4 regions of the Peribacillus sp. NPDC060253 genome follow, and region 1 is predicted to be linked to each of the others. Evidence: riboswitches for the same ligand, from Rfam matches in the RefSeq annotation. Region 1 holds a riboswitch; each other region holds the start of a gene.

Region 1 (7,536 bases):
CTTCTCCACGCAACTTGAGCCTAAGGAACGGAATCGACAAATACTTAAACCATGCCCTTCCTGCATTAAACAAACATATGTCAAAAAGCTTTCAAACGAGAGTGAGAACGAAGGAATTCGGTATAGGTATAACTAACTATGTATTTACTCTATGGATATCTCGTTTTGTGGATTATTGTACCTATTTTAGCAAATATATAGTTTCTTTACATTATATTTGCTGTAGATTCACATTCCCCTTCTACAATGATGGTAATAACAGGAGGGGGAGAGAGAAAATGAAGACGAATCTGAGCATGAAGAAATTCGGTTTAAGTATGATGAGTGCGGCCTTTATCTTGCAGGCTACATCAGTGGGGGCCCTTGCTGCCAATGAAAATCATACGAATTCATCAATTTATGAGAAGAAAATTGTGAATATTGCACATCGGGGGGCTTCTGGTTATGCTCCTGAACATACCATACCTTCCTATCAATTGGGAGAACAAATGAAGGGTGATTACATAGAAATCGATCTTCAGATGACCAAGGATGGAAGATTGATAGCGATGCATGATGAAAAGGTGGATCGTACGACGAATGGTACGGGTCTTGTGAAAGATTTAACGCTGGCCGAAATCAAAAAACTGGATGCCGGTACATGGTTCAATGAAAAATATCCGCAAATGGCAAAAAAGAGTTATGAAGGGTTAGTTGTTCCCACTCTTGAAGAAGTCTTCAAGAAATTCGGGAGACAGGCCAATTACTATATTGAAACAAAGTCCCCGGATGTATATCCAGGAATGGAAGAAGAACTTCTGAAGGTTTTGAAAGATTATAAAATGGTAGATTCAAAGGGTCGTACCAAAAATGTTCTTATTCAATCGTTCAGTCAAGAAAGCCTTTTGAAGGTTCATGACATGAATCCAAAGTTACCGCTGGTGCAGCTTTTTTCCTATAAGAATCAAGCAACCATTTCTGATGAAGAATTGGATACGATTAAGGAATATGCCATTGGTGTTGGTCCGAACTTCAATAAGGTGGATGGACAATATGTAGAGATGGTCCGAAATCATGACCTTCAATTCCATCCATATACCGTAAATGAAAGAGCGGATATGAAAAAGGCTCTAGAATGGGGGGCAACAGGGCTGTTTACGAATTATCCGGATGTCTTTAAAGAGGTACTAACAGAATATAAGCATGATAAACACAATAAAAACGAGAAATGATGAGGATTAACTAAATAAAGTGTTCCGAAAGTGAGCCTCGGTTATCCGAGGTTTTTTTGTTGATCAGAATGTGATATGTAATTATTGGGAAATGTAGGCGTGCATATGATTATTAGTCTCTTAAGTGAAAAAATGGGACAGGCACCGGTCATTCGCTATATACCAAAGCTTTTTGATAAAATCATAGCTGGAGAGTTCGATCCGACTGAAATCATATCCCATAGAGTCCCTCTAGAAAAAGCGAGCGAGGCTTATCAAATCTTTAACGATCACGAAGACGAATGCATTAAAGTGGTGTAAAGCCATAATGTGATTGCATGAGAGGATACAAAAAGACAGCTAACTGTTGAATGTCAACATAGCTGTTTTTTTTATTTTTCTTAGCCCTTCTCCCGTCCAAATCAATAATGATACTTCTAATAGGTTTCAATCGCATTTTTTAAGTGGGGCTTTTAAGCTGAATAATAAGTTAGAACAATATGTAATAAATTGTTGAAATGCAAAGAGCATAGGAGTACACCTAAATAAACAGATGCTTTGAAGGAGATTAAGAAATAAGTTTTTTAGAAGCCGAGTATGTATGGTTTGTATTTATTAATAGTAAAGTCCAACAATATCCACATAAGTATTCGTTATAAGATATGTTAAAATATAACAATTGGTTGGATTAAATTAATGGAGGGTGTTATGGGTAATAGAGAAGATATATGTTCTATTTTGATAGATGGGGATAAAGAAACTGTTTGGAATGCTATTACTAATGAGGATAAGCTCTCACAATGGTATGTTCCAGGTTCTCCTTGGAAAATCCCCAACCAGAATGTAGGGGAGAAGGTAACTTTTACTTTAATGCCTAGTGTTCATAATAATCTAACAGAGAAGCTTCTTATGTCCCTAACGATTATAAAAGTAACTATTTTTCAGGAGTTCTCCCTTTACTTGGATTCGCAACAATTGCTTATGTCCTTTGTATTGAATGAGGAAAGTAATGGAACAAGAGTTACAATGAATTCGGGAGGCTTCGATCAGTCGTTAGCAAATTTGAAAGCGTTGATAGAGGGAAAGGAAATCCCCTACATTTAATGAAAATATTTGTTTAGTTCAAATATTTGAGGTTGCTGAGGCATCCTCTATTTTATCTTGTTATTTCCTACGCTAGCAGCTTTAAAGCCTTATTTATGTCCTAAAACAATTACTGAGCGATAACCAAGCTCTTTTACGTTGTTTAACGCAGCATGAATGAGAGTTCAGGAATAAATCCATCTGATATTCTAATCCAATTTACAGGAATATGTTCTTTTTATGAATCGAAAAAGATAAGTTGATCTTTAAATAAGAAACGATGCAAAGTATCAGGAAGAATGGTTTTTGGTAAGGAAATGTAGTATTTATATTATATAATGATAGTGACAAAAGGAGGGTGTTCAGATGGTACGAAATGTTGCAGCGGAACTTTGTGAAGGGTTTGAGGAAATGTACCCATCCTTTCAAGTTCAATTGACGATAGAGATCGTCGATAAGAGATTGGGACCTGTAAAGGCGGAAGCAGAGATTGCCATCAAGCCTATCAAGTCAAAGGGATTTGTAGAAATATTGGTGGAAGATCTGGAATCGGAGCATATCTTTGCTGATGAAAATGGAAGTATCTATGGGAGTTTTGGCATCGATCAAAGCATCCAGATTTATGATGAAGTTTTAACTGTCATTCCGTTCGATGAATTAATCGGAAAAGAAAATTGGAGAGAGTCAGTGGATGCATACATCACGGAGGATAAGCTAAAAGAAATGCTGGGAAAAACCCTTAATGATTATCAATTCAGTGATTTGAGCGGGAAATATAAATTCAGGAAAAGATGTACGATAACAGACCTTCAATTCATAGGGTGAATGATAATGGGAGAAGGCGATATGCTTTCTCCCTTTTCATTATCCTTGAATTATTTTACATCGGTCTGGATCATGATACTGCCCCTGCTTTTTTTGCGTTTGTTAGGAAAAGTGAAGAAAAGGGTACCGCTTGGATATTTTCACGAAAACTTGAAATTAAATGATTGGTAGACACATCATGCATAAGGCAGGACTAGATCCTTTTAATGGATATGATGGGTACAGGTTTTTGGTATGACATGCGAAATCTTGGTAGTTTTCACTTTCTTCCTTTTGTATAATTCTACATAATTAATTAGATGGATAAGCACCTCAACAATAAAATGAAATTAATAACTCAAAAGATAAAAAGGAGAATATATGAAAATTGGTTTAGTACGGCATTTTAAGGTGGCCCATGAATTCCCAACCGGGAAATCCGTAACCGCGGATGATATGAAGCAATGGTTCATGGACTATGATGCAGCGGATATAATTTACGGAACGACTTTATTACGAGCTGAGGAGTGGCAGGAATGTTATTGCAGTGATATGTCGAGAGCAGTAAAGACCGCTGAACATATCTATCCTAGCACGGTTCATCGGAGGGAGGAGCTGCGGGAAATACCTTCTCCCCCTCTTAAAGGAAAGGTGAAGCTGCCATTCATCCTTTGGGCCATCTGGATTCGATGCTGCTCGTTGATCAACAAGCAGACTAGAGCGGAAATTAAAATCGCAGAGCAAAGGATCAATAAAGTATTGGATGAAGTCTTTGCAAAGGGGGAAAGGGATGTTCTGATCGTAAGTCATGCCGCCCTCATGGTATATATGAGAAAAGAGCTGATAAGACGGGGGTTTGCCGGTCCGAAATTCAAGATTGCCAGCAATGGAAGGCTTTATGTATTCGAAAGATAATCAAGGATATCCCGACAAAAAGAGTATGTCTTGTACACGTTGAACATTTAATGATCTTAAGAAAGATATAGTCATTTTCCGAATAGTTATTCTTTTTCCGATGGTTGTGGTTTATTATTGTAATAGTGTAATTTTTAACGAAATCAATAATAGGGGAAGAGGGTGTGCATTTTGGTGAAGGCAGTTTTTTTTGACTTAGATGATACATTGCTTTGGGATCAGAAAAGTGTGAAAGAGGCTTTTGTAGCCACATGTGAAGTGGCTGGTGAAAAATATGGTTTAAATGTTGATGAGTTTGAAGAAGCGGTTCGGAAGGAAGCGCGTGAGCTTTACTCTTCTTACGATACATATGCATTTACTCAAATGATCGGAATCAACCCATTTGAAGGACTATGGGGAAATTTTCAAGATGATCATGATGAATTCCGGAAGATGGCCGGGATTGCACCGGCTTATCGGAAAGAGGCGTGGACGAGAGGTTTGAAGGCATTAGGGATCGATGACCCGGAATTTGGGCTTGAACTGGCAGAACGTTTCCCTGCAGAGAGGCGCAAAAAGCCATTTATCTATGAAGAATCATTCCGTGTTCTGGATGAATTAAAAGGAAAGTACAAATTGCTTTTGCTGACGAATGGTTCGCCTGAACTACAAAATACTAAACTTGAAATTACGCCTGAACTGGTTCCTTATTTCGACCAAATCGTGATTTCAGGTGCATTTGGACGCGGTAAACCGGATGCTTCCATCTTTGAGCACGCTTTGGAGATCATGGAGCTGGATAAGGATGAAGTATTGATGGTCGGCGATAATTTAATGACCGATATCCTTGGGGCATCACGAGTGGGCATAAAGTCGGTTTGGATAAATCGACATGATAAGGAACGGAATGAAGTGCTTCCAACCTATGAAATCAAGCATTTGGAGGAGCTTTTCCCCATCCTTGAAGGTCTGGAAAAATAATGATGGGTCTCCTCCAAGTAACAAATTTTGGAGGGATTCATTAAAATATATAGGCCTTTGCAATTATTTACAGAATCAACAGGGTGATATATAGTTACCCTGTAATTAATTAAATTATGCAGACTAGGGGTGTCCAATATAAGTTGGGCTGAGAGAGAAGCGCGTAAAGCTTCTTAACCCTCAGGACCTGATCTGGTTCATACCAGCGTGGGGAAGTTAGAATCTACTTAACAATGACATTTCATTTGGTCATTTCTGTAGTCATACTAACGTTAGCCGGGTCTTAATTATGAGATCCGGCTTTTTCGTGCGAAATGGATTGGATTTTGTCCTTTTTAAATGAACTTAAAAAGGAGAAATGAAATCATGATGAGTAATTCAGTAAATGACATGAACGTTTCAATTATGTCCAGTTTTGCAGGGAGTAAAAAAGTGTACGTAGAGGGATCTAGACCTGATATTAAAGTACCTATGCGTGAAATTAAGTTAAGTCCGACTACAGGGGCATTCGGTGAAGAGGAGAATCCGCCTTTACGAGTTTATGATACAAGCGGTTCCTATACGGATTCCGAATATCCGATTGATATTCAGAAAGGCCTTGATCCGATTAGACGCAACTGGATCCTGGAACGTGAAGATATTGAAGAGTATGAAGGACGTGAAATTAAACCCGAAGATAACGGTTATAGAAAAGTGGAGCCACAATCCAATGCCGATATTTTTCCGGGATTGAAAAGAAAACCTTTGCGTGCAATGAAAGGACACAATGTAACCCAGCTCCATTATGCACGTAAAGGAATCATTACCCCTGAAATGGAGTTCATTTCAATCAGGGAAAATGTTGCCCCTGAGTTTGTAAGAGAAGAGGTAGCCAGCGGGCGGGCAATCATTCCAGCAAATATTAACCATCCCGAAAGTGAGCCTATGATCATCGGGCGTAATTTTCACGTTAAAATAAATGCGAATATTGGAAATTCAGCCGTTAGTTCATCGATCGAAGATGAAGTGGAGAAAATGACTTGGGCTACACGTTGGGGAGCCGACAACATAATGGACCTCTCCACCGGCAAGAATATTCACACAACACGTGAATGGATTATCAGGAATTCTCCTGTGCCAGTTGGGACTGTTCCTATATATCAAGCATTGGAAAAAGTGAATGGAGTTGCGGAAGATTTAAATTGGGAAGTTTTTCGAGATACTTTAATCGAGCAGGCCGAGCAAGGTGTCGATTACTTCACCATACACGCTGGAGTGCTTTTGCGATATATCCCATTAACGGCAAAGCGGGTTACGGGAATCGTTTCCCGAGGGGGATCGATCATGGCTCAATGGTGTTTGGCCCACCACCAAGAAAGCTTCCTTTATACTCATTTTGAAGAGATTTGTGAAATCATGAAGGCATATGATGTTTCTTTCTCATTAGGAGATGGCCTTCGTCCTGGATCGATTGCAGATGCAAACGATGAGGCGCAATTTGCAGAATTGGAAACACTAGGGGAACTGACGAAGATTGCTTGGAAACATGATGTTCAAGTCATGGTGGAGGGACCCGGTCACGTGCCGATGCATTTGATTAAGGAAAACATGGATAAGCAGCTGGAAGTCTGTCAAGAAGCCCCGTTCTATACCCTTGGGCCTTTGACAACGGATATAGCTCCTGGCTATGATCATATTACATCTGCAATCGGTGCTGCGATGATTGGTTGGTTTGGTACGGCGATGCTCTGTTATGTGACACCGAAAGAGCATCTTGGACTTCCGAATAAAGAGGATGTTCGAGTAGGGGTCATTACCTATAAGATTGCTGCACACGCAGCTGATCTTGCAAAAGGCCATCCGCATGCACAAAAACGAGACGATGCCCTTTCGAAGGCAAGATTCGAGTTTCGTTGGAGAGATCAATTCAATCTTTCTCTCGATCCTGAACGGGCGGTTGAATATCACGATGAAACCTTACCGGCTGAAGGTGCCAAAACAGCTCATTTCTGTTCCATGTGCGGACCTAAATTCTGCAGTATGAGAATCTCTCAGGATATCCGTGATTTGGCAAAAGAAAAGGGTCTCGGTTTTGAGTCTGTAATCGATGAAGGACTTAAAGAAAAAGCGAATGAATTCAGGAAAACGGACGGAAAAATCTATCAATGATTTGGACGAAAGGGAGAATTCGATGAATCGGGTAATCCAGATAAAAGATGAAATGGAACAGTTGGAAAACCAATTAGATCAGCTGAAAAAAGAGCTATACATCTTTCGGGAAAATTGTAATCATGAATTTGTAAAAACCGATTATAGTCAAGAATGCACAAAGTGTCACTTAATCGAAAGCCTGCAATGGTAGTGATTCCTTAATCTGCTTTGTTTGTCATATTGGATACCAGTCACCATGATGAAGTGATTGTTTGTAATTTTTCCACATATGGCATTTGATTTCGGCTTCGAACAAATAAAGAGGGATAGGACAAACTGTCCTATCCCTTACATTATTGTTTCATCTGGTTTATTTCCTGGATGCATTCCTGAACGAGAGTTACGGCCTGACTCATGGTTGCTCCTCCGCCAAATGCTGCGGTCACTCCAATGG
Region 2 (7,536 bases), on a different contig from region 1:
TCATGGGCTATAGTGGCGTTTACTCCAGCTTTTTATTGCATGCAAATAAAGCGTCGAAAAAGTATGGAGTGGACGCTCGGGATATTTTGATGGAGCTTGGTCGGCAAAAAGTCGTTGGCGGACAGGAAGATACGATTATTGAAGTAGCAAAGCAAATGGCAATGCAGAAAGAAGGGACTATGAGATGAAACTAGTTCAACTAGCAAAAAGGGTAGCCGAATCGCAAAAAAATGGCCGTGAAATGGATAAGCTTACATTATCCAATCCTGAACTCACAGTAAATCAAGCCTATGAAATTCAGAAGCTGAGCATAAATGAGACGATCACCGGTGATAACAAATTCATCGGGTGGAAGATGGGCTTGACGAGCAAAGCCAAACAACAGCAAGTAGGAGTGGAGGAAGCGATCTATGGCAGGTTGACATCTGCCATGGAACTATCTAAACCAGTCTTAAAAGTTGGGGAATTCATTCATCCGAGAGTGGAACCCGAATTTGCTTTTTTGTTTAAAGAAGAATTGAAAGGTGCAAATATAACGGCGAAAGATGTCTGGCCGGCTGTAGAATGTGTATTTCTTGCTTTAGAGGTTATTGACAGCCGTTATAAAAATTTTTCCTTTACACTTACAGATGTAGTAGCGGATAACGCATCTTCAGCCAAAATTCTGCTTAGCAATCAAGCTTATTCACCATATCACACGGACTGGGCTCAAGCAGAAGTTACGCTTTATCAAAATGGTGAAATACAAAAGAGGGGTCGTGGGGAAGCTGTACTCGATCATCCGATTCATTCCATTGTCGAACTTGTAAAAATGATTAGTCGTGAAGGACTTTCCATTCAGGCTGGAATGATTGTTTTAGTAGGTGGGATTACAGATGCCGTTTCCATACAGGCAAACGATGAAATTATAGCAGATTACGGTGAACTGGGGAAACTGACATTACAAGTGATATCGTGAAAAATTCGCAAAGAGGAGGGAAATAATTGCGTGAAGTTAATGCTTCGGAAGTGGTGGGGAATAGTAAATTTGGCCGTTTTCAATTAATGGTCTTTATGTGGTGTTTGTTCGCAATTACCTTCGATGGATTTGATATAGCCATGTACGGAGTAGGTTTACCTTTGATGATGGAGGAATGGAGCTTGACGCCAGTCGAAGCTGGCGGAATAGCAAGTTATTCATTGTTCGGAATGATGGTAGGAGCCCTCATATTTGCACCCCTGGCGGATAAAATAGGGAGAAAAAAAGTGCTTGCCATTAGCATATGTATATTCAGCATTTTTACATTACTTTCAAGTTTCGCCCCAAATCCTGCCTTTTTCTCGATCATGCGATTTATAGCAGCCTTGGGAATGGGAGGATTAATGCCAAACGTTATCTCCTTAATGGCGGAATACTCACCCAAAAAGTATAAGGTGCTCATTGTAACTACAATGTACTGTGGTTATTCAATTGGAAGCATTCTTGCTTCTTTAATTGGAATGTATGTGATGGAACAAATGAGTTGGAGGGTATTATATTGGATTGGGGCGCTTCCCTTACTGGCACTGCCATTCTTCATGAAGCAATTTCCTGAATCGCTTTCCTATTATGTTATTCGAAAACAAGGGGCAAAACTTGCCGGAATTTTGAATCGCATTGATCCAGAGGGCGACTATAAAGACTCGGACGACTATGAGTTTGCCAAGGTCCAAGAAAGGGCAAAAGGCTTTCCAGTCAAGAAACTCTTTGAAGATAAGCGTACTCTTAGTACATTTGCGTTTTGGGTAGCTGCCTTTAATTGTTTACTTATGGTATACGGACTCAATACATGGTTACCGAAAATCATGCAGCAGTCCGGATACGGCCTTACATCCAGTTTATCTTTCAATCTTATATCGGGGATAGGGCAAATTGGCGGATCGATAATTGGAGGGTACTTAGTTGGGAAAATGGGTCATAGAAGAGTACTTGTATCCCTCTGTGCCATTGGTACGGTCTGCTTTGTAATATTAGGATTAACCTCAAATGCAGTGGCATTATATATTTTAATCGCTTTTGGAGGTGCCTGTACAGTGGGTACGATGAATTTGGCCAATACGTATATTTCCGAGTATTATCCACGTGAGATAAGGACCACCGGGATAGGGTGGGCCTTGGCGTTTGGTAGAATTGGAGCGATTGTTGCCCCTACATTAATAGGTTTATTGCTGGCTGCAAACTATTCGCCACAAAATGCATTTATGGCCTTCACAGTTCCGAGCATAATGGCGGCCTTAGCGTTACTGGTTGTGAAAGAGAAGTATGGCAGCTATGATAAAACACAGATTGAGGAAAATATAAAACTAAAAGCAACAACAAATGCATAAATTAATAGATAACGGAATTCACGAGTAAAACACGCAAACTCACGAGTAAATCAACGGAACTCACGAGTAAAACACGCAAACTCACGAGTAAATCAACGGAATTTACGAGTAAATAACGAAATAAACTTCTCAACCTTTTTTTATCAATCCAACCAGCATAGAGCGCATGGTTAGAGGGGGATACAAGCTTGAAAGGCTATTAATCCTATAAAGTATTAATCTACATCAATGCTTGAAAACTTTTCTAATCCGTTTGACAATTGGATTTATCGTGTTAATATAAAGGCAAATGAATTATATATACAATTTGTACCACTAGGGGTGCTTTATTGGTAAAAGCTATTTTACCTGAGAAGCTGAGATTAAAGTATGACTTTAAGACCCTTAGAACCTGATCTGGTTTATACCAGCGTAGGGAAGTGGGGTCTGGAACAATACGTTTCTGTATTATTTCAAGTACAACCACTTTCTTTACGTCAAAGAAAGTGGTTTTTTATTTGTCAAAAAAGAGGAGGTATTTTCCCGTATCATTCATTGAAAAAATAAAAATTGGAGGTAATGAAGATGAAGTTTTCAGAGGAAATCCGCCAGGAAGTTGATCATATTTGGGAAGCAAGTTTTAACCATCCATTTGTTGCAGGAATAGGCGATGGCACATTGCCCATAGAGTGTTTTCGTTTTTATGTCAAGCAAGATGCCTATTACTTATCACATTTTGCCAGAGTTCAAGCTTTAGGAGCAGTCAAGGCTACAGATTTACATACAACAAGCAGGCTTGCCGGCCATGCACAAGGAACATATGAAGCGGAGTTGAAGCTTCATGAAAATTTTTCTGAGAGATTAGGGATCACAAAAGAAGAAAGGGAAAAGTTCAAACCTGCACCAACTGCTTATGCTTACACTTCCCATATGTATCGTGCGGCATATTCTGGTCATTTAGGGGATGTTATTTCAGCTATCTTGCCATGTTATTGGCTGTATTATGAAATCGGCGAAAAGCTGAAAGAGTGTAAACCGGAAGAGCCGATATATCAAGAATGGATAGCGGCTTACGGAGGAGAGTGGTTCCGCTCTTTGGTCGAAGAACAAATTGCAAGGCTTGATGAGATTGCTGAAAAAGTAACAGATGTAGATAGGGAAAGAATGAAGGAGCATTTTATTCTTAGCAGCCAATATGAATACTCATTTTGGGAAATGGCTTATTGTCTAGAGACATGGCCGGTGCATAAGGAAACATTAGAGGTATAAAGGAGATTGAAACAATGAAAAAAGGGTTGAAATTAACGGATATATTAGTCACGATCGTGATTGCCGTGGCATTTGGAATAGTCTATATCGTTTGGGGTTCACTTTATTATTCCGTTAAACCATTAGGATTACATGTAGATCAACTTATTTATGGGATGTGGTTTATAGCTGGACCCGTTGCCTTTTTAGTTTTGAGGAAACCGGGTGTGGCGCTACTGGCGGAGATTGCTGCAGCTTCCGGAGAATTCTTTCTAGGTTCACCATGGGGGCTAACCGTACTCTTATATGGAGTTGTACAAGGATTGTTCGCGGAACTAGTTTTCATGGCGGTCAGATATAAAAAGTTCAATATGTCGGTCGCTGTATTAGCGGCGATAGCATCCTGCCTGGGATCAGTCCTCATGGATTTTGCATATGGGGAAATAGGTGCGCTCTCTCTTTGGAATCTATCGTTATTCATGATTGCGAGGTTCATAGGCTCCATTTTCTTTGCCGGAGTGACTGCTTACTATCTAGTTAAAGTCCTGGAAGCAACAGGAGTAACTAATCTTGTACGTCCGGTTTCCAGTAAGGATTATGCAGAACTGGACCAAAAGTAGAGGTTGATGACCATGGAACGAATCGTTCATGTAGAAAAGTTAAGAATGAAATTTCCCGGAGATGAGTCTTTGCTATTCAAGGACCTATCCGTCTCGTTTGATAGGGGTGAAAAGGTTCTTTTGTTGGGACCATCAGGATGTGGTAAGTCCACACTTTTACAAGTGTTAAGTGGATTGATACCAAATTCCATCGAAGTCCCGATGAAAGCTGAAGAATTGAAGTGCCCTACTTCATGGGGATATGTTTTTCAAGACCCTGATAGTCAGTTTTGCATGCCATTTGCCGATGAGGAAATTGCTTTCGTCCTTGAGAATCTTTCCGTTCCTAAGCAAGAAATGAAAGAGAGGATCCAACATCATCTCCGTCAAGTTGGATTGAACCTAAAGACTATTCATACAAGTATTGATACATTATCAGGCGGCATGAAACAGCGTCTGGCGATTGCTTCGGTATTGGCACTTGAACCAGAAGTGATATTTTTGGATGAACCAACCGCTATGCTTGATCCGGAAGGAACAAAAGAAATTTGGGACTTGTTGAAGGGAATTGGACGAGACAAGACCGTTATTATCGTGGAACATAAAATTGACCATGTTTTAGAATTCATTGATAGAATCGTGCTTTTTAATGATGACGGTCAAATCATAGCTGATGGTCCAAAAGATACCATCCTTTCCCTATATAAAAATGAAATGAAGGAACACGGAATTTGGTTCCCTGGTGTTTGGGATGAATATATACACGACAATAAACCGATTCGCGAACACCAATCCAGTGACGGTGTCCCCCTTATGCAAGTCCAAGGTTTTAGTGGTTTTCGGAAAAAAGAAGAGAAAATCAAAGTTGAAGAGCTGCAGGTCCATTCAGGTGAATGGATTGTAATCAGGGGAGAAAATGGTGCGGGGAAGAGTACTCTCTTGCACGCACTGATGCAGTTCATAAAAACGAATGGCACGTATGAATTGATGGGTACCCCTATTAAAAGGGTGAAAAATCTAACCGATCATATGACGTTTGTCTTTCAAAATCCTGAGTTTCAGTTCGTTGCAAATTCTGTATATGAAGAAATTGCTTATTCATTGCGAATTGACAAAAGAACGCAACAAGAAATAGGGGAGAGAGTCCACTCATTGCTCGAAGTGTTCCGCCTAGAGGCGCATCAAGATAAACATCCGTTTCAATTATCAATGGGTCAAAAGCGTCGCTTAAGCGTAGCTGCCTCAATCGTAATTGAAAAAAAAATCATTCTCTTGGATGAGCCCACCTTTGGTCAAGATTCGAAAAATACCTTTGCATTACTGGAATGGTTTGAGGAATACCGAAGGCGCGGAATAACAGTGATCATGGTAACTCATGATGATCATATTTCAAATAACTTTGCAACCAGGATCTGGACGGTAAAAGATGGGAACGTAATAAGTGATGAAAAGGTCAGCACCCAATCCGGATTTGTGGAGACCAAAGTTTTATCATTATAAAAGGAGTGTCATGTAGGTGATTGTTTCAAGTGCAGAAACATGGCTCCATAAGGTCAATCCAAGCCTTAAACTTGTCGTATTGATTGTATTATGCATTGTGGCGTTATTCATTCATGATCTGAATTATATGATGAATGTGACGCTTGGAGTTTTACTCTTATTTTTGTGTTTTACCGGGCATTCGATTAAACGCATCTTGCTTTTGTCCATCCCGTTTTGTTTCATTTTTATATCCACTTCTCTAACAATGATTTTATTCGGTAAAGGTGAGACACTTTGGTTTGAGTGGGGTCTTATATCGATTACGGAAGAAAGTTTCATGAGGGGATTACTGGTAGGCTTTCGAGCCTTGCTTTTTGCGGCACTAGGTTTAACTTTTTCCTTGACGACGAGACCCGTGAACTTGTTTTATTCGTTAATGCAGCAAGTTAAGCTTAAACCGAAATATGCTTATAGTTTCATGGCGGCATTAAGGCTCATCCCCATCATGATGGAGGAGTTCCAAACGATACGAAACGCGATGAAGGTACGTGGTTTTGAAAAGGGAAAAGGGATTAGATCGGTATATTTTAAAATGAAAGCCTATTCCATCCCGTTGTTATCCGGAAGCATTAGGCGAGCTCACCGAATCGCGGTTGCGATGGAGGCGAAGCGATTTTCAGACACTCGGGATCGAACATACTATTATGAATTTGGGTTTTCAAAAAAAGACCATGGATTCATTCTGTATTTTATCATCCTGCTGTTGGCTGGGTTTTATCTATCGATTCAATTCCCATTACTGCCTATTTGAATGTATGAGATTGTAATTTACTAGTTAAGGGGTTCTTAGTATGAATGGACAGGAATTGCATATTATTTCAACTGGGAAACAGCCAATTGAAAAGTTCGTGGAGATTGCTTCAAGCATTCAGGAATATGTTAATTTCTTCTATTTAAGGGAAAAGCATATGAGTGCATCAGAACTCTATCGAGCAGTAGCCCTATTACATGACAAGAAGATCCCATTATCTAAAATCATCATTAATGACCGAGTGGATGTAGCTTGGGCACAGAAAGTATTTGGCGTGCAATTGGCTTTTCATAGTTTAGATGCCGGAGTCGTAAAAGGATCATTTCCAGAGATGAGTGTCGGCTGTTCGATCCATTCCATGGATGAAGCGAAAGCGGCCTTCCGTAATGGAGCCAATTACGCGATTTATGGACATGTTTTTGAAACGGACTCGAAACGCGGCCTTCCTCCCAAGGGAGTGGAGGAGCTTCATGCAATCACAAGAAATGTCAATCTTCCAATTATTGCAATAGGCGGTATAACACCTTCCAATTGTCATGTCGTGCGGGATGCGGGGGCACAAGGAATCGCGGTCATGTCAGGTGTGCTTGAAGCTGAAAATCCAGTTATAGCTGTTAAACAATATTTGAAGTCTTTAGGAAAGGAGACATAAGATGAATTCCATATATGATTCAATCATTGTTGGAGGAGGAGTAATTGGTGGATCCATTGCTTTTCAATTAGCCAAACGAGGTAAAAAGGTCCTTTTATTGGAAAAAGATAGACTTGCCAGTAAAGCATCCAGTGCTGCAGCCGGGATGTTAGGAGCTCAATCCGAGTTGGAAGCTGATAACCCCCTTTTTACATTGGCAAGCAAAAGCAGGGGGATGTTTCCAGCCCTTGCAGAAGAATTGAAAGACATAAGCGGAATAGACATCGAATTAGTGAATAAAGGTATGTTTAAAGTGGCCTTAACGAATGATCAGGTAGCCGAGATGAAGAACATGATCAAAATCCAGCAAAACGCCGGACTTGAGGCGGAATGGTTATCGACTGCCGATATAAGGAAATCGGAACCGCTTCTTTCGGATG
Region 3 (7,536 bases), on a different contig from region 1:
TAAATCGCTTGTCCATAAGCCAGCAGCCAATCCATATTCACTGGCATTTGCACGGTCAATGACATCGTCTAAATCTTCATATGGCATTGCGGCAATGACCGGCCCGAAAATCTCTTCTCTGGCAATGGTCATTTTCTCTTCAACCCCAGCGAATATTGTAGGGGATACAAAGTAGCCTTGTTCACTCGGTTTATTGCCGCCGACGAGAACTTCCGCACCCTCGCTTTTCCCTTTTTCAATATAGCCCATTACCCGATTTTGCTGCTCCTGGGAAACAAGCGGTCCAATTTGTGTGCTTGGATCTAAACCTACCCCTTGTTTGATGTTTTTGGCATGGCTGGCCATATCGGCAACAACATTGTCATAATGTTTCTTTTGAATGTAAACCCTGGATCCTGCGCAACATACCTGTCCTTGATTAAACATGACCCCATTCAAAGCTCCAGGGATGGCTTTTGAGAAATCAGCATCTGGCAGAATGATGTTTGGAGATTTTCCTCCAAGTTCCAATGTGACCCGTTTCAATGAATACGAAGCGGAACGCATGATTGATTTTCCAACCTCGGTCGAACCGGTAAATGCAATTTTATTTACCTGAGGATGGTCGACAAGTGCTTGTCCAGCTGTTTCACCAAAACCAGGAACGATATTGACGACTCCATCCGGGAACCCGGCTTCAGCGAATAATTCAGCCAAGTATAGGGCGGATAGGGGTGTTTGCTCAGCTGGCTTCAAAATGACTGTACAGCCTGTGGCAAGTGCCGCTCCAAGCTTCCACATCGCCATAAGAAGCGGGAAGTTCCAAGGGATGATTTGGCCAACAACACCAACGGCCTCGTGTTTTGTGTAGTTAAAATAGTTTCCGCTTACCGGAATGGTCTGTCCAACGATCTTGGTGGACCAGCCAGCAAAATATCTCATATGTTCAATAGCTAAAGGAATGTCAGCGTTGGTAGTTTCACTGATTGGTTTTCCATTATCCAAAGTTTCTAATTGAGCGAGTTCAGTTTTATTTTCTTCCATTAAATCTGCTAGTTTGTACATTAGCCTACTGCGGGTAGCTGCGCTCATTCTTGACCAAGGGCCTTCATCGAATGCTTTGCGTGCGGCTTTAACGGCTAAGTCAATATCTTCTTTATCTGCTTCATATACATCGGCAAGTTTTTGTCCTGTAGCAGGATTTGGTGTGGAGAAGGTCTTTTTTGAAGCACTTTCTACAAACTGACCATTAATAAAAAGTTTCTTTGGTCCTGTTAAAAATTTTTGCAGCTTTCCACTTACTTCTAACGTTAGATTTGTCATAAGTACCCTCCTGAATATAATAATTATCTTGGGCAAAACATGATGACTTATTGATAACGCTATGATTTATGCCAACTTTTATAATAAATGAAAAAAAAGGAATATTCAATCTTTATTATTCGACATAATATTTCAAACTGATTCATTCACCATTTAAAAAAGGTGAAGTTTTTTGTCTTGACATGTGTAAATACTATAGCAAAAATGAAAGTTAATAGTTAAAATGAATAAGGATAAAATAACTAGAAGGTCTAAAAGTTTCAGGAGGATCATATGGGAAATAACGCTAAAACGATATCGCAGCGTAAATTACTTGGTGTTGCGGGTCTTGGATGGATGTTCGATGCACTAGATGTCGGCATGCTTTCTTTCATTATTGTTGCTTTGAAACAGGAATGGAGCTTAACCAGCGAGCAGGTTGGCTGGATTGGGAGCATTAACTCCATTGGGATGGCTGTTGGAGCTGTTGTCTTTGGAGCGATGGCTGACAGGGTCGGACGGAAGAATGTCTTTATCATTACATTATTATTGTTTTCAATCGCGAGTGGCCTGTCTGCAGCAGTCAGTACACTCAGTTTGTTTTTGATTTTGCGATTTTTGATTGGAATGGGACTAGGGGGAGAACTACCGGTTGCCTCGACATTGGTCTCTGAAAGTGTTGAAGCAAGTAAAAGGGGGAGAGTCGTCGTCCTTCTTGAAAGTTTTTGGGCAGTTGGCTGGATATTGGCAGCGCTCATTTCCTTTTTCGTCATTCCAGCTTATGGCTGGCGGATTGCATTGATATTAAGCGCCGTTCCCGCTTTATACGCGTTGTACCTGCGCTTGAAACTACCAGATTCACCTAAATATACGGAACTTGAAAAAAAACAGAGACCTACTGTATTGAATAATATGAAAAGTGTCTGGAAAAAGGAATATTCTCGCCAAACCCTCGTCTTGTGGATTCTATGGTTTTGCGTGGTCTTTTCATATTACGGGATGTTTTTATGGCTGCCAAGTGTCATGGTCCTAAAAGGGTTCAGTATGATTCAAAGCTTTGAATATGTTTTGATCATGACGCTTGCACAGTTACCAGGCTATTTTTCAGCTGCATGGCTGATAGAGAAGATGGGACGTAAATTCGTTTTGATCACATATTTGATTGGTACGGCCATCAGTGCTTTTTTCTTTGGTTCAGCAGATGGGTTAGTACCACTGATCGTATCGGGAATGTTCCTATCCTTCTTCAACTTAGGGGCATGGGGGGCGCTTTATGCGTATACTCCTGAGCAGTATCCAACCGCAGTTCGTGGTACAGGCGCTGGTTTAGCTGCCGGTATAGGCAGGATTGGCGGTGTCCTGGGGCCATTGCTTGTCGGGTATTTAGTTGCTGCAGGCACCTCGATTTCAACCATTTTCACTGTATTTACAATTGCTATTCTAGTGGGGGCTGCTGCCGTTGCTTTTGGGAAAGAAACTAAGAATACTGTTTTGACATAAACAAAAGGGAGGGGACTGAAATTCAGTCCCCTCCCTTTTGTTACTTAAAGTCTTTAATTATTTCTAAAAGGAATTCCGAGGCATTCTTCGGATTATCTGCATTCATGATGGCTGAAACGACTGCGGTACCCGCTAGCCCTCTATCAGAAAGTAAGGAAATATTATCAGCCGTAATACCTCCGATGGCTACGGCAGGAATTGAAACGCTGCGGCAAATTTCCTCCAAATCCCCAATTTCCATAAGGGTTGCATCTTGCTTCGTCTTTGTAGGGAAAACGGAACCAACCCCGATATAGTCCGCTCCATTTCGTTCGGCTCTCTGAGCTTCTTCCAGGGTGGAGACTGAGACACCGATAATCATATGGTCAGGAACCATTTGTTTGACGACAGGAAGTGGAAGGTCATCTTGCCCAATATGAATTCCGTCCGCTCCAACAGCAAGTGCTATATCCACCCGGTCATTAATGATAAGGGGAATGGACATTTCGTTCAGTAACTGTTTTAATGCAGCAGCTTTTTTATAAAAGGAGAGGGAGGAATTGTTTTTCTCTCGAAGTTGTACGATCGAGACTCCTCCTGAAACCGATTCTGCTATGATTTTGGTCAAATTTTCTATGGAGATCGATTCCTCTGTAACTAAATATAGGCTTAAATCAATTTGGGACTTCTTCATTTATTTTCACCTCATTCAGCCAAATTTCCTTATCCATTCTCGATATTGCATCGATTAATCGCACACGAAACGTTCCAGTTCCTTCATCTTTTTGAAGCTTTGCAGCAGCTAGTTCCCCTGAAATGCTCATGGTCGAGATCCCTGCAACTGCTGCAGAATAGAAATCGTCCGTAACTCCGGAAAAGGTGCCTATAAGAGCAGTGGCCATGCATCCCGTACCTGTAACATTAGTTAAAAGTAGATTCCCGTTATGGATAATAGACGTATTTTTCCCATCGCTGACAGCATCCATTGCTCCGCTGACTACGATAACACTATTTAGTTTATTTGCAGCGCATGCAGCCAGCTCTGCATTGCTAATCTGAAGTTCCCCTGAATCCACTCCGCGTGTAACGATATCCCCACCCATCAATCGAAGGATTTCACTAGCATTTCCGCGGATGATTTGGAAGGTAACCTTCTTCAGGAGCTCTGCGACTTTCTCTGTACGATAGGAGGTGGCACCAACTCCTACCGGGTCCAAAATAACCGGGATATTTTTGGCATTTGCCGCCTTACCGGCTATCTCCATTGCCTCCAAGGCTTTATCATCTATCGTACCGAAATTCAGGACCAATGCATCTGCTAAATTGACCATTTCCTCCACTTCTCTAGGACTGGATGTCATTACAGGTGAACCACCGATGGCAAGCGTGGCGTTTGCACAGTCGTTGACCGTAACGAAGTTGGTGATTTGGTGAATGAGTGGTTTTCTTGCTCTTACCTTCCCGAACAAGTCAGCTGCTGAAACCTTCATATTAAGTCACTCCTTTCTTTTTTTGAAAACGAATGAAAATGGTGGACAGGTCCATGACCCTTACCGATTGAAAAGCTATTACGTATCGCTTCAGAAATGTAGGTTTTGGCCTGTTCAATCGACTCTTCCATTGATAGTCCATTTGCCAGGTTGGATGTAATGGCGGAAGATAGGGTACAACCTGTTCCATGTGTGTTTTTTGTATGAATGCGTTCTCCCTCGATCCAGTGGAAGTCCGTCCCATTATAAAAAAGATCGTTTGGATTACCTGCTGCATGGCCTCCTTTAAGTAAAACGGCTTTAGGCCCTAGTTCTTGTATGGACATGCATGCCTTGTAAAAATCTTGCTTCGTTCGAATCGACAAGCCAGTAAGAACTTCAGCTTCAGGTACATTAGGGGTTACAAGTGTTGCAATTGGAAGCAATTCGGTTTTTAGAGCAGTGACAGCCTTTTCGTCGAGCAAATGATGGCCGCTTTTGGAAATCATGACAGGATCAAGGATAACGATGTCAGGTAAGAAGGTTTTAAGAGAAGCAGTGACTGTTTCCACAATTTCTTTTGAGCCTAGCATGCCTATTTTTACTGCATCTACATGAATATCTTCAAAAATAGCTGCGATTTGATCTGTGATGATAGCGGTTTCGATAGCCTGAACTGAACGCACTTCCATTGTGTTTTGTGCCGTTACGGCTGTAATGACAGACATGCCAAAAACCCCATGTGCAGAAAATGTTTTTAAATCTGCTTGTATTCCGGCACCGCCCCCTGAGTCAGAGCCTGCGATGGTTAATGCTGTTTTCATAAAAAAACCCCTTCATATAATTATTTTTGAATAGTATTTTTAGTAATATGAAAGCTAAAATGGCACCCGCAAAAGAACTAAGCATAAAAGCTGGCAAAAACCCAAAAAGGGCTGCTTTATCTCCCAAAATGAGAACCGCCAGTGGATAGCAAGCTAGGGACCCAAGAATCCCAGTTCCTATCACTTCCCCTAAACAAGCGAATTTTAAGCTTTGAGTTTTTCGATATAGAACGGCAGCCAAAAGTGCACCGATCATGCTGCCCGGAAAGGCGAAAATTGAACCGGTACCAGATATGTTTCTAATGATGGAAACTAAAAAAGCTTGTGTTACAGCATAAGCAGGTCCCAATAAAACGGCTGTCATGACATTTGCGAGATGCTGAATAGGAAAGATTTTTGCAAATCCGGCAGGGATGTATATAAAGGAACTGCTTAGAGTCGTGATGGCCGTGATCATGGCGGTCAGCGTCATTTTCTTGATTGGATTCATCATCATGTTAACGACCTACAGTGGCCAATCCTGCTCGTTTTGAACCATTTCCCAAAATAAATATTCATAGCGGGAAGTCACCAAAAAGTGCTTTTCTAATCTAAGAAGTTCATTTTCAGGCATGCCTTCGATTAATTCTTCCAACAAAGCAATCAGCCACTTGTGTGCTTCACCGAATTCAGGAGATGAATAGGATTTAATCCAATCGGCATAACGATTATTATCCAATGCTTCACCATTTTGTGCTTTTAATTTCAAACCGATTTCATAATAATCCCAAGCACATGGTAGGAGACAGGCGATCAGGTCTGCCAAAGTCCCATGCTGCGCGGCATTTAGCATGTAACCTGTATAGGCTAGCGTGGTTGGAGTTGGTTCTGTATTTTCTAATTCCTTTGAACTGATACCGAATTCCAAAGCATATTGTCGATGGATGTCCATTTCCACTTGAAGGGTTTCATTCAAGATACTCGCAAACTTTGCCATGGTTTCGACATTATGAGCTTTAATGACACCTAAGGCAAAGAGCTTGGAATAATCCATGAGATAGATATAGTCCTGCTTCAAGTAATAGGCAAATTTCTTTTCAGGAAGAGTGCCGTTGCCAATTGCCTGGACAAAAGGATGTGAATGGTTCCTTTTCCAAATTCCTTTTGCACGTTCGTGAAGTCTATCACTGAAGGTTCCTAATTTAGTATTCTCCATTGTTCATCCTCCTTTAGAATGGTCCCCTTTGCTTTAATCCAATAAAAAAACCCGCTCCTGAATAACGGAACGGGGTAGATGGATAAAGTCAGTGTACGGACGATATCATCCACTTCCCTCCGCCGGTATGAGCCGGTTCAGGTTCAAAGGGTCCGGAACAATTTCCATCTCAGTCTTAAAAAAGACTCCCCTAGTGGTGTGAATTGTATGTAATTACTGACATCATATCAGAAAGCGAAGAAAATGCAACCCGAATTTGCATGAAGAAACCATATATCGCCTTGAAATAAGGGAAAACAGGGCAATTGACTTTTGTTGATAATTGGGATAAAATCATGTCTACATCAATTATATATAAATAATTCTTATCCAGAGAGGTGGAGGGACTTGGCCCAACGAAACCTCGGCAGCAGACCCATTTTGGGAACTGTGCTACATCCAACAAGCTAACGCTTGGAAGATAAGAAGAGCCGTACGGACACTGCAGCCTCTTCTTGAATTAGAAGGGGCTTTTATTTTTGTGAAATAACGTTTAGTGACATAATAGAAAAGGTATATATAATTTGGTGATAATGAAATCTGTTACATTTTAGCTCAATTTGAAGCAGGCTCTAAGATGAATAAGAAAGGAGCCATTTACATGGCAGAATTAATTAAGAGGATCGAACAGAGGAAGACATTGCTGATAGAAGCGTTATTGGCAAATGGAGTATACAAAACCTCTGATGAAAGGCACCTTTATGATGCCCCGTTAAAAGTACTGGAAGATGAATATAAAATTGTTATAAATAGACCTAATAACGAGACACCTTCGGAATGGATGACATAGTAAACGATAGATTATCTTGGGATAAGGGATATTTGAAAGCATTCGCAGTGTAACAAGGGGTGAATGCTTTTTTATTTATGTCTATATAGAGGGATGTCACAAAAAATACATATATTAAGAAAAAAGTAGGCTTTTTGTCACATTTAACATACAAAATAACACATTTAAATTCCTAAAAATGGTTGATTTTAACTATAAGTTTCATTATAGTGATAAGTGTAAAAAAATTGAATTAATGGGAGGTGTGTATAGAATGCATTGTCGAAAGGTAACTGTTGAAAGAATAGAAGAGAAGAGACAGGAAATGATTAAATTGGCAGCAATTTATGGATTTACCAGTTTTCTAACTATTCAAGCAAGTCAAGAACTGGATACCCTGTTAAATGCATTAGCCAAGAAAAGAGAATCTGAATATTTCGCGCTTCAGAATGTTTATAAGCATTTTTAAACCCGCCGTTT
Region 4 (7,536 bases), on a different contig from region 1:
CTCCAAACGGAAGGATGTCCAAATCCAGAACATCTATCGAACCGAACTCATACTTCGCCTCAGAAGGGTCCTTTATGGAATGTACAATCCCCGCATAGCCTACGATAGGCTTTACCTTTTCTATTATTTTTGCATCTCCGATAATAAGCGGCCTGCACTGTTCATACACCTCTTCATGTCCCAATGCCTTTACGATAATTTCTGGTCCGATTCCCGCGGCATCTCCCATGGTAATTCCAATAATGGGTCTCATCAAGAATTCTCCCCTTTCAACTTTCTCATCGCATGTATAAATACGTCCTCTGTACCAAAGCCGCCTGCTTTCGTAACGACATAAATAGCGTCATTACCCAAGAACTTGGAGATAGGGACTCCTATTTCCAGTTCATCTAGCAATTCGAATCCTTTTACATCCCATAGATTGCATATTTGCTTGGCTGTATCGCCGCCGGTCATGGTAACACCTTTAAAATATTGTTTCTCTAACAATACAGAACATACTGTCCCTATCGCTTTCACAATCTCGTTACTGATCTGTTTATGAGTAAGTCCTTTAGATTCGCCTGTTCTCCAAGCCTTTTCAATGTCGGTTTTTCCTTTCGACAACGCGTCCCCAAACGGTTAACAATAGTCCTTCATTCCATGATAGACTAAGTCATATAATATTGTTCGCAATGCAGCTATTCTTTGTACTGTCGGCTTTCTCTTATGGAAATAAAAGAAAGCCTTTTCACCACTATTCATACTAGGGGGGATCATGATGAAGAGTCGAAGAAACATTTATTTTTTCCATGCTTCAAATTCAGAAATGCAAAACAAGGTGAAACGTCTAGCCGAGTTGGCAAAGCAACATTCATATGAAATCGTCCAAAATTTCACAGAAGCCAACATTATCGTAAGTATTGGTGATGACGGGACATTCTTACAGGCTGTCCGAAAAACCGGATTCAGGGATGACTGTTTATATGCTGGCATTTCCACCACAGGAAACTTGAATATGTATTGCGATTTCCACTTGGAAGACACGGACAAAATGATCGATGCCATGACAAGAGAGCAAATCGAGGTTCGTAAATATCCTACCATCGATATACAATTGGACGGTCAACCATCCTTTTTTGCGCTCAACGAACTCAGTATCCGGACTTCCATCACCAAGACGTTCATCATGGATATTTTCATTGACCAACTTCACTTTGAAACTTTTCGCGGGGACGGAATTATCATTGCTACTCCGACCGGAAGCACCGCCTATAATAAATCGGTCAATGGGGCCGTTGTGGACCCCCTTCTCCCATGCTTTCAAGTGAGCGAGCTCGCTTCAATCAATAACAATACATATCGGACGCTAGGCTCTTCTTTCATACTAAGCGGAGATAAGACGTTGAACGTCCACCTGGAGCAAAATGGGCCAAGCTATCCAATCATCGGAATGGACAATGAAGCCTTGAGCATCAGTCATGTCGAGAAGATCCAGGTCCGATTAAGCGGTAAAGTCATCAAAACCGTTAAGCTTAAGGACAATTCCTTTTGGGAAAAGGTAAAAAGAACCTTTCTATAAAAAATACTAAAAAGGTACCAGATCTACTATCTGGTACCTTTTTATAAACTATAAAAATCTTTTGTATTTTGATAAAGGATTTCATACACAATTTCAATGGCTAAGCCTTTAATTGAAGCAATTTGACGCACACTGTCATGCATCATGCCCGGATGTGTCCATTTCCCTTTGAAAACCCCTTCAAACGGCCATGGGCCATCCGTTTCAATCATCATTTGCTTAAGTGGGTATACAGAAACCAACTCCTGTATTTCTCTTTCATAACATACATCAGGTGTGACTGAAATGAGGTAACCGTTTTTGGCCATTCTTTCGATTGTGTGGATATCACCTTTAAACCAATGAAAATGTGCCTTTGTGATTTGATGTTTTTCCAACAGATCACAAACAATAGATGCATCATTATGGACGGCATGAAGAATAACCGGTTTTTCGATTTCTTTAGCTAACACCAAGAACCTCTCCAGTAATTCTATATACTCTGACGTATCCATATTGGGATTTTCCTGCCTTAAGTAATAGGGCAGCCCAACCTCACCTACAGCAAACATATCGTGGTGATGTTTCCGCATCCAACTCAGTAAATCTTCCATTTCTTCTTTACTTGGGAGTGGCTGCTCGGGATGAAAACCAAAGGCCGGCTTAATTCGTGAATCTTTGAGTGAAAGATGATAATTGTTTATGGAAGAAGTCAAATTCATGGAAACAGTTAGCAAAGATTCCAAATGAACCTTTTCCATATCCATAAGGATCTGCTTCTGCTTCCATTCATCATACCTATCCAAATGGATATGGCTATCGATGATTTTCATGTTTCATTTTCTCCTTCCTTACGTAGTAACAGTCGGCTTTAGTGCTGCATATAGTTCTCTCTTCAAATTAAAAAATTCATCACTAAGGAGCTGTTCTTCCCTTCTTGGCCTTGGAAATGGAACAACAACCTCTTTTATGACAGTAGCGGGTTTTGCTGATAACACATATATTCTATCGGAAAGGAAAACCGCTTCATCAATGCTATGAGTAACAAAAAGCACCGATCTCCGATTTTCTTCCCAAACAGACATCAGCCATTTTTGCATTTGCAATCTTGTCAGTTCATCCAATGCAGAAAAAGGTTCATCCAGACACATCAATTCCTGTGGACTTAAGATACTTCGAATAAATGCGGCTCTTTGCTTCATGCCTCCAGATAATTCATGCGGATATGCTTTCTCATACTCTTCCAATCCCGCTTTCACCAAAAGGGCTTTTGCCATCTCTTTGTCTCTAATGCCAGCCAATTCACTTCCAAGCAAGACATTTTCCAATACCGTTCTCCAAGGTAAAAGGGAAGGCTGTTGGGGCATATAGCTTATATGGCCTTTTAAGCCATTTATTTTTTTACTATCAAGCGAAATGATGCCCTGATTCGGCTTCAAAATGCCCCCGATCAAGTGGAACAATGTACTTTTACCGCTACCGGATGGTCCAAGGATCGTGACAAACTCCCCATCACCTACATGGAAATGTATATTCTCTAAAATATTTTGTTTACCATCGAAAGAATAGGAGACATCTTTAATTTCCAGCTTCATCCTTTTCACCCTCCTTTCTCTTCCATGAAACAAAGTATTTCTCCAGTAAGTTAATGATTCCAAAAAAGAGAAGGCTCATTCCCATAATGAGGAAAATGGAAACAAACACCCGATCTGTCCTGAATGCAGAGGAAGCTAGCGTCATATAAACGCCGATCCCCGATTTAGCTCCAAGCCATTCCGAAATAACCGCACCCATTACACTATATGTTGCCGAAATTTTCAATCCTGAGAAAATGAACGGAATCGAATGAGGAAGCTCCAGCTTCCAAAATAACTGGTTTCTCCCCGCCCCCATCATCTTGAAATAATGCTTAAGTTCATATGGTGTCTGGCGAAACCCGTCTAATGAAGCAACGGCAACTGGAAAAAAACACACGAGAGAAATCACAATTAGCTTTGGCAGCATTCCAAAACCAAACCAGATCACTAAAAGCGGTGCCAGAACAATGATTGGAATATTTTGTGATAGTATGAGCAGGGGATAAACCGCCTCTTTTACACCAGGAAACAGGTGTAAGATTGCCGCAATTAATAAGCCGATGCAGCTTCCTATAAAAAAACCGGTTAACGCAAGCTCAGTAGTTGATATCAGATGTCCCGAAAGATTGTGAAACGATTCAATTCCTTCAGTCAAAATGGCTGATGGAGCAGGAAGCAGCCATTCTTCAACTTTTAATAAGACTGTCACTGATTCCCATACTATCAGCAACAATAATAAAAGAAAGAAGGGAGCCCCCTTCTTCCAAATTATCCTTCCGATCATGCCCGATATTTCTCCGTTAACGTATCCATGGTAATTCCGCTCGGCTGATATAATATTTTCACTTGGGAAATGACATTCGGCGATCCTATTTCAATCATTCTTACATTCATTTTTTCTATCACGGCGAAAAGTTCGGAAAGCTCACCCTCCATTGTTGTTTCAAGCGGGTGAACCTCATATTTGACACCTGATTCATCAATGATCTTGATTGCTTCATCGACCATAGGGATGACATTTTCCCCTTTAGGGATAATTTGTATACTAATTAATGAATTGGCCATTTTTTTTCCTCCTATTTTGGTAAAAATTCATTGGTAAATGCCTTTTCAGGATCGAAATCACCTTCGAGAAGCTTATTTTCAGCCATCCAATCACTGTAATTCTTCCAAATTTCAAGCTTTTGTTCACCCCAACGCGGAGCATCATCCTGATACTTGGTTGCAAGCCACTCTTGGCTTTTCTTCACTAGTTTAGCATCAAGATCCGGTGCAGCCTTAATTAACATGTCTGCTGCATCATCGGGATTCTTAATCGCAAACTGGTACCCTTTCGAAGCTGCATGAACAAATGCTTTAACGGTTTCAGGATCTTCTTTAATCAGCTTTTCATTTGTGGTCAAAACAGGCGTATAGTAATCAAGCTTATCAGAGTATTCGGTTAAGTAAACCATATTCAGCTTTTCATTTCTCAACTCGGCCTCGATACCTGTCCACCCATAATAAATCCAGGCGAAATCTATATCCCTTTTAACTGAAGTGAAAAAATCTGTGTCCCCTGTGTTCACTATATCCACTTTATTTACATCCGCATTATCTTTTTTCATGAGTGAATCAAGAATGGCCTTTTCAACTGGAGAACCCCAGCCACCATACGTTTTCCCTTCAAAATCCTTGGGAGTTTTAATGTTTTTTGACTCAGGGGAAGCGAAACCTGAGGTATTATGCTGGATGACGGCAGCTAGCGAAACAATTGGCACGCCCTGCACACGAGCCTGCGTGATTCCCTCCTGGTAGCCCACGCCAAATTCAGATTTCCCTGAAGCAACGAGCTTATCAGCACCAGCTTCACCAGGCATGATAATTTCCACATCCAGACCTTGTTCTTTAAAATATCCTTTTTCCTTTGCTACATACAATCCTGTATGGTTTGTATTCGGTGTCCAATCCAGCACGACCGATACTTTTTTTAATTCTTTATGGTTTTCATTTTTAGATGCTTCTTCTTTTTCATTCGTTCCGCCTGCACCACATCCAGCTAAAAGGAACAACGAAGTTACCAGTGGCAAAAATTTTCTCAAGACTTTACCCTCCTACACATTATATAAGATCGATATGCCGGAACTATAACGGACGCCAGGTTCTATTCAAATAAAAAACAAAAAACGCCCGAAGATGAATTCGGACGTTAACATACAAAAACAGAAAGACAGTAATAATATGTATGTTTCCTCCGCTGGCATCATCCAGATCAGGTTCAAAGAGTCAGCATCTAAAGGACGCAATCTCAGCCAGCAATACTGGCCCCCCTACATTTCTCGCACATATGAACTTTTCTCTCTCATTATATCAATTCAGACCGAAAAGGGAATACTAATTTGCTTCTTCTCACTAATTGGAAAGGTTTCCTAGCAGTTTGGGAAATCCAGCAACGCATCTTAAAAAATGTAGATATCCTTATACATGTATGGATCAAGTCGATTATCATTCATTTGTAACGGTGCATGGCACGTTTCAAATAGTCATTTCCGTGCAGGTATTCATATAATGAGCATTACCTGTAGACAATTCAGTGTACTGGTTTTATAAATCCTTAACTTAATAAGCAAAAGGTGGATATGATCATGATAAAGATTAATAACAAAGTATTAGATGTCAGTCAAATCCAACCAGTCATACAATCCGCTAAATCGCTGGAAATTCTCCATTTGCTGGCGGGGTATCCAAACGTTTATGAATATGCGAGCTTGGGTGAGCTTGAATTCGAGATACAACTGAGGCTTCGAGTCATAGAGGCGGCCATTTCGTTAGAAAATAGTCATGCAGAATTTTCAACACTTGAGGAATCGCTATCCAATAAACAATATTGGCACCTTTCAAAGAATGGCACCTTCACCCTTCTGCCAAGGGTTCCTCCACATGTTGCAATTGTAGACATCTTCTTGAATGGAAGGCTATACGCTTTCGAATGCGGTACAGCAATAGTCGTCACTTTTTTAAAGGCGATTTTGGATTTAATCGGTCCGAGGGATTTTGACTATCTTTTTAAAGACCTATTTCTATATGACTGGCACCCTCCAAAGAATATGGCTCTGCTTGTCCATAAAGGAAGAGATTATTTACCGGGGGATAATCTTTACTTCAAAAACCCGGATCACGATGAGGACACTCCTGAATGGCAAGGGGAAAATGCCATATTATTAGGACAAAACCAATTTTATGGCCACGGGATTGGGATTACCAATTCACAGGGAATCATCGATGAATTAAATGGCAATAGAAAGCCGAATGCCAGCATATCAGCATTCCTGACCCAGCATATTATTAGCTTGGATAGTTCCTACTATCGTCCATTCCAAACCAATATCCCCCGAGTAACCCCCGTGCACAGTCCCAGTAGCCTCTCCGATTTGATTGTATCTGAAATAGGTCAAACGCTTTACCTTTCATGACCCTGGCAGTTTACGTAATGTAAACCCGTTTTCTTTGAATTTCGTCATAAAAAAATTGCTTGGCGGATAGATCCGCCAAGCATTTTTTCTTATTCACGCACCAATATTCCTTTTACCTTTAAACCTGCGGGCACTTGCCTGCCCCCATTTTGTAATGGATAGCGTATAAACGGCCAAGGCTGACCATATGAACAAAAAGGCTAAAAGATGTGCTTTGGTAAAGCTCTCATGATAAACAAATACACCGATAAATAAGGATAAGGTCGGAGCGATATACTGAAAAATGCCAAGCATCGATAGCGGGATTTTCTCCGCCCCCTTCGCAAAATATAAAAGAGGTAAAGCCGTGACAATCCCACCGCCGACCAACAGCAAGCCTGTGCTTCCCGCCGTAAAGAATTGCATGTCTGATTGCGTCATCAAATATATGAGGTAACCCAGGGCAAGAGGCGTTACCATCATCGTTTCGAGCGTCAGCCCTATCGCTGATTCGGCCTTGATCATTTTTTTTGCCAAACCATATAATCCAAAGGTCATGGCCAAGACGAGAGAGACCCAAGGAATGGTGCCGAAATGAATGCCAAGGATCAAGACTCCGATCCCCGCAAGCAGGAACGACAAGATCTGGGCTCCGCTCAATTTTTCTTTTAAGACAATCACTCCCAATAATACACTGACTAGCGGATTGATATAATAACCTAGGCTCGTGTCAAGGATTCGTCCTGAATTAACGGCCCAGATGAACACTCCCCAATTGGCTGTAACGAGCAGCGAAGCCGTAAGTAATGCCGCAAAGAGTTTGGGATTTCCCAATATGTTTTTGACATAATCCACGAAGGATTGCCATTTTTTCATGAACATCAATAAAACCAGCATGAAGACGAAAGACCATAATACCCTCTGCGCTAAAATCTCTGTTGCACCGACTCCCTGAAGAAACTTCCAGTAAATCGGAACAACTCCCCAC

What was found. Region 1 has a riboswitch for thiamine pyrophosphate ahead of thiC (phosphomethylpyrimidine synthase ThiC). Riboswitches for the same ligand answer to the same signal wherever they lie in the genome.
Region 2: linked by a shared signal. The riboswitch ahead of tenA (thiaminase II) and the one ahead of thiC (phosphomethylpyrimidine synthase ThiC) in region 1 are both predicted to bind thiamine pyrophosphate.
Region 3: linked by a shared signal. The riboswitch ahead of tenA (thiaminase II) and the one ahead of thiC (phosphomethylpyrimidine synthase ThiC) in region 1 are both predicted to bind thiamine pyrophosphate.
Region 4: linked by a shared signal. The riboswitch ahead of ACFWE9_RS10570 (ABC transporter substrate-binding protein) and the one ahead of thiC (phosphomethylpyrimidine synthase ThiC) in region 1 are both predicted to bind thiamine pyrophosphate.

Annotation. Positions count from the first base shown of each region.
Region 1 covers NZ_JBHXAS010000010.1:11,388-18,923, forward strand. The annotation lists gene ACFWE9_RS04420 (glycerophosphodiester phosphodiesterase) at 279-1,211, shown strand; partial or broken gene ACFWE9_RS04425 (glutathione-dependent formaldehyde dehydrogenase) at 1,341-1,511, shown strand; gene ACFWE9_RS04430 (SRPBCC domain-containing protein) at 1,887-2,294, shown strand; gene ACFWE9_RS04435 (hypothetical protein) at 2,640-3,098, shown strand; gene ACFWE9_RS04440 (histidine phosphatase family protein) at 3,459-3,992, shown strand; gene ACFWE9_RS04445 (HAD family hydrolase) at 4,164-4,952, shown strand; TPP riboswitch at 5,068-5,183, shown strand; gene thiC (phosphomethylpyrimidine synthase ThiC) at 5,319-7,100, shown strand; gene ACFWE9_RS04455 (hypothetical protein) at 7,123-7,293, shown strand; gene ACFWE9_RS04460 (carboxymuconolactone decarboxylase family protein) at 7,436-7,536, opposite strand, start outside.
Region 2 covers NZ_JBHXAS010000033.1:27,816-35,351, reverse strand. The annotation lists gene dmpG (4-hydroxy-2-oxovalerate aldolase) at 1-188, shown strand, start outside; gene ACFWE9_RS11300 (2-keto-4-pentenoate hydratase) at 185-958, shown strand; gene ACFWE9_RS11295 (MFS transporter) at 985-2,346, shown strand; gene ACFWE9_RS11290 (hypothetical protein) at 2,348-2,479, opposite strand; TPP riboswitch at 2,654-2,781, shown strand; gene tenA (thiaminase II) at 2,911-3,594, shown strand; gene ACFWE9_RS11280 (ECF transporter S component) at 3,609-4,193, shown strand; gene ACFWE9_RS11275 (ABC transporter ATP-binding protein) at 4,206-5,672, shown strand; gene ACFWE9_RS11270 (energy-coupling factor transporter transmembrane component T family protein) at 5,689-6,465, shown strand; gene tenI (thiazole tautomerase TenI) at 6,506-7,117, shown strand; gene thiO (glycine oxidase ThiO) at 7,119-7,536, shown strand, end outside.
Region 3 covers NZ_JBHXAS010000015.1:4,583-12,118, reverse strand. The annotation lists gene ACFWE9_RS06130 (aldehyde dehydrogenase family protein) at 1-1,302, opposite strand, end outside; gene ACFWE9_RS06125 (MFS transporter) at 1,576-2,781, shown strand; gene thiE (thiamine phosphate synthase) at 2,822-3,454, opposite strand; gene thiM (hydroxyethylthiazole kinase) at 3,435-4,250, opposite strand; gene thiD (bifunctional hydroxymethylpyrimidine kinase/phosphomethylpyrimidine kinase) at 4,247-5,053, opposite strand; gene thiW (energy coupling factor transporter S component ThiW) at 5,022-5,543, opposite strand; gene tenA (thiaminase II) at 5,559-6,248, opposite strand; TPP riboswitch at 6,346-6,450, opposite strand; SAM riboswitch class I at 6,611-6,715, shown strand; gene ACFWE9_RS06095 (Fur-regulated basic protein FbpA) at 6,865-7,077, shown strand; gene ACFWE9_RS06090 (aspartyl-phosphate phosphatase Spo0E family protein) at 7,331-7,525, shown strand.
Region 4 covers NZ_JBHXAS010000030.1:33,303-40,838, forward strand. The annotation lists gene pdxA (4-hydroxythreonine-4-phosphate dehydrogenase PdxA) at 1-253, opposite strand, end outside; gene ACFWE9_RS10540 (nucleotide-binding domain containing protein) at 253-606, opposite strand; gene ACFWE9_RS10545 (NAD kinase) at 761-1,561, shown strand; gene ACFWE9_RS10550 (TatD family hydrolase) at 1,603-2,373, opposite strand; gene ACFWE9_RS10555 (ABC transporter ATP-binding protein) at 2,392-3,135, opposite strand; gene ACFWE9_RS10560 (ABC transporter permease) at 3,119-3,901, opposite strand; gene ACFWE9_RS10565 (thiamine-binding protein) at 3,898-4,182, opposite strand; gene ACFWE9_RS10570 (ABC transporter substrate-binding protein) at 4,194-5,198, opposite strand; TPP riboswitch at 5,329-5,438, opposite strand; gene ACFWE9_RS10575 (protein-glutamine gamma-glutamyltransferase) at 5,742-6,569, shown strand; gene rarD (EamA family transporter RarD) at 6,663-7,536, opposite strand, start outside.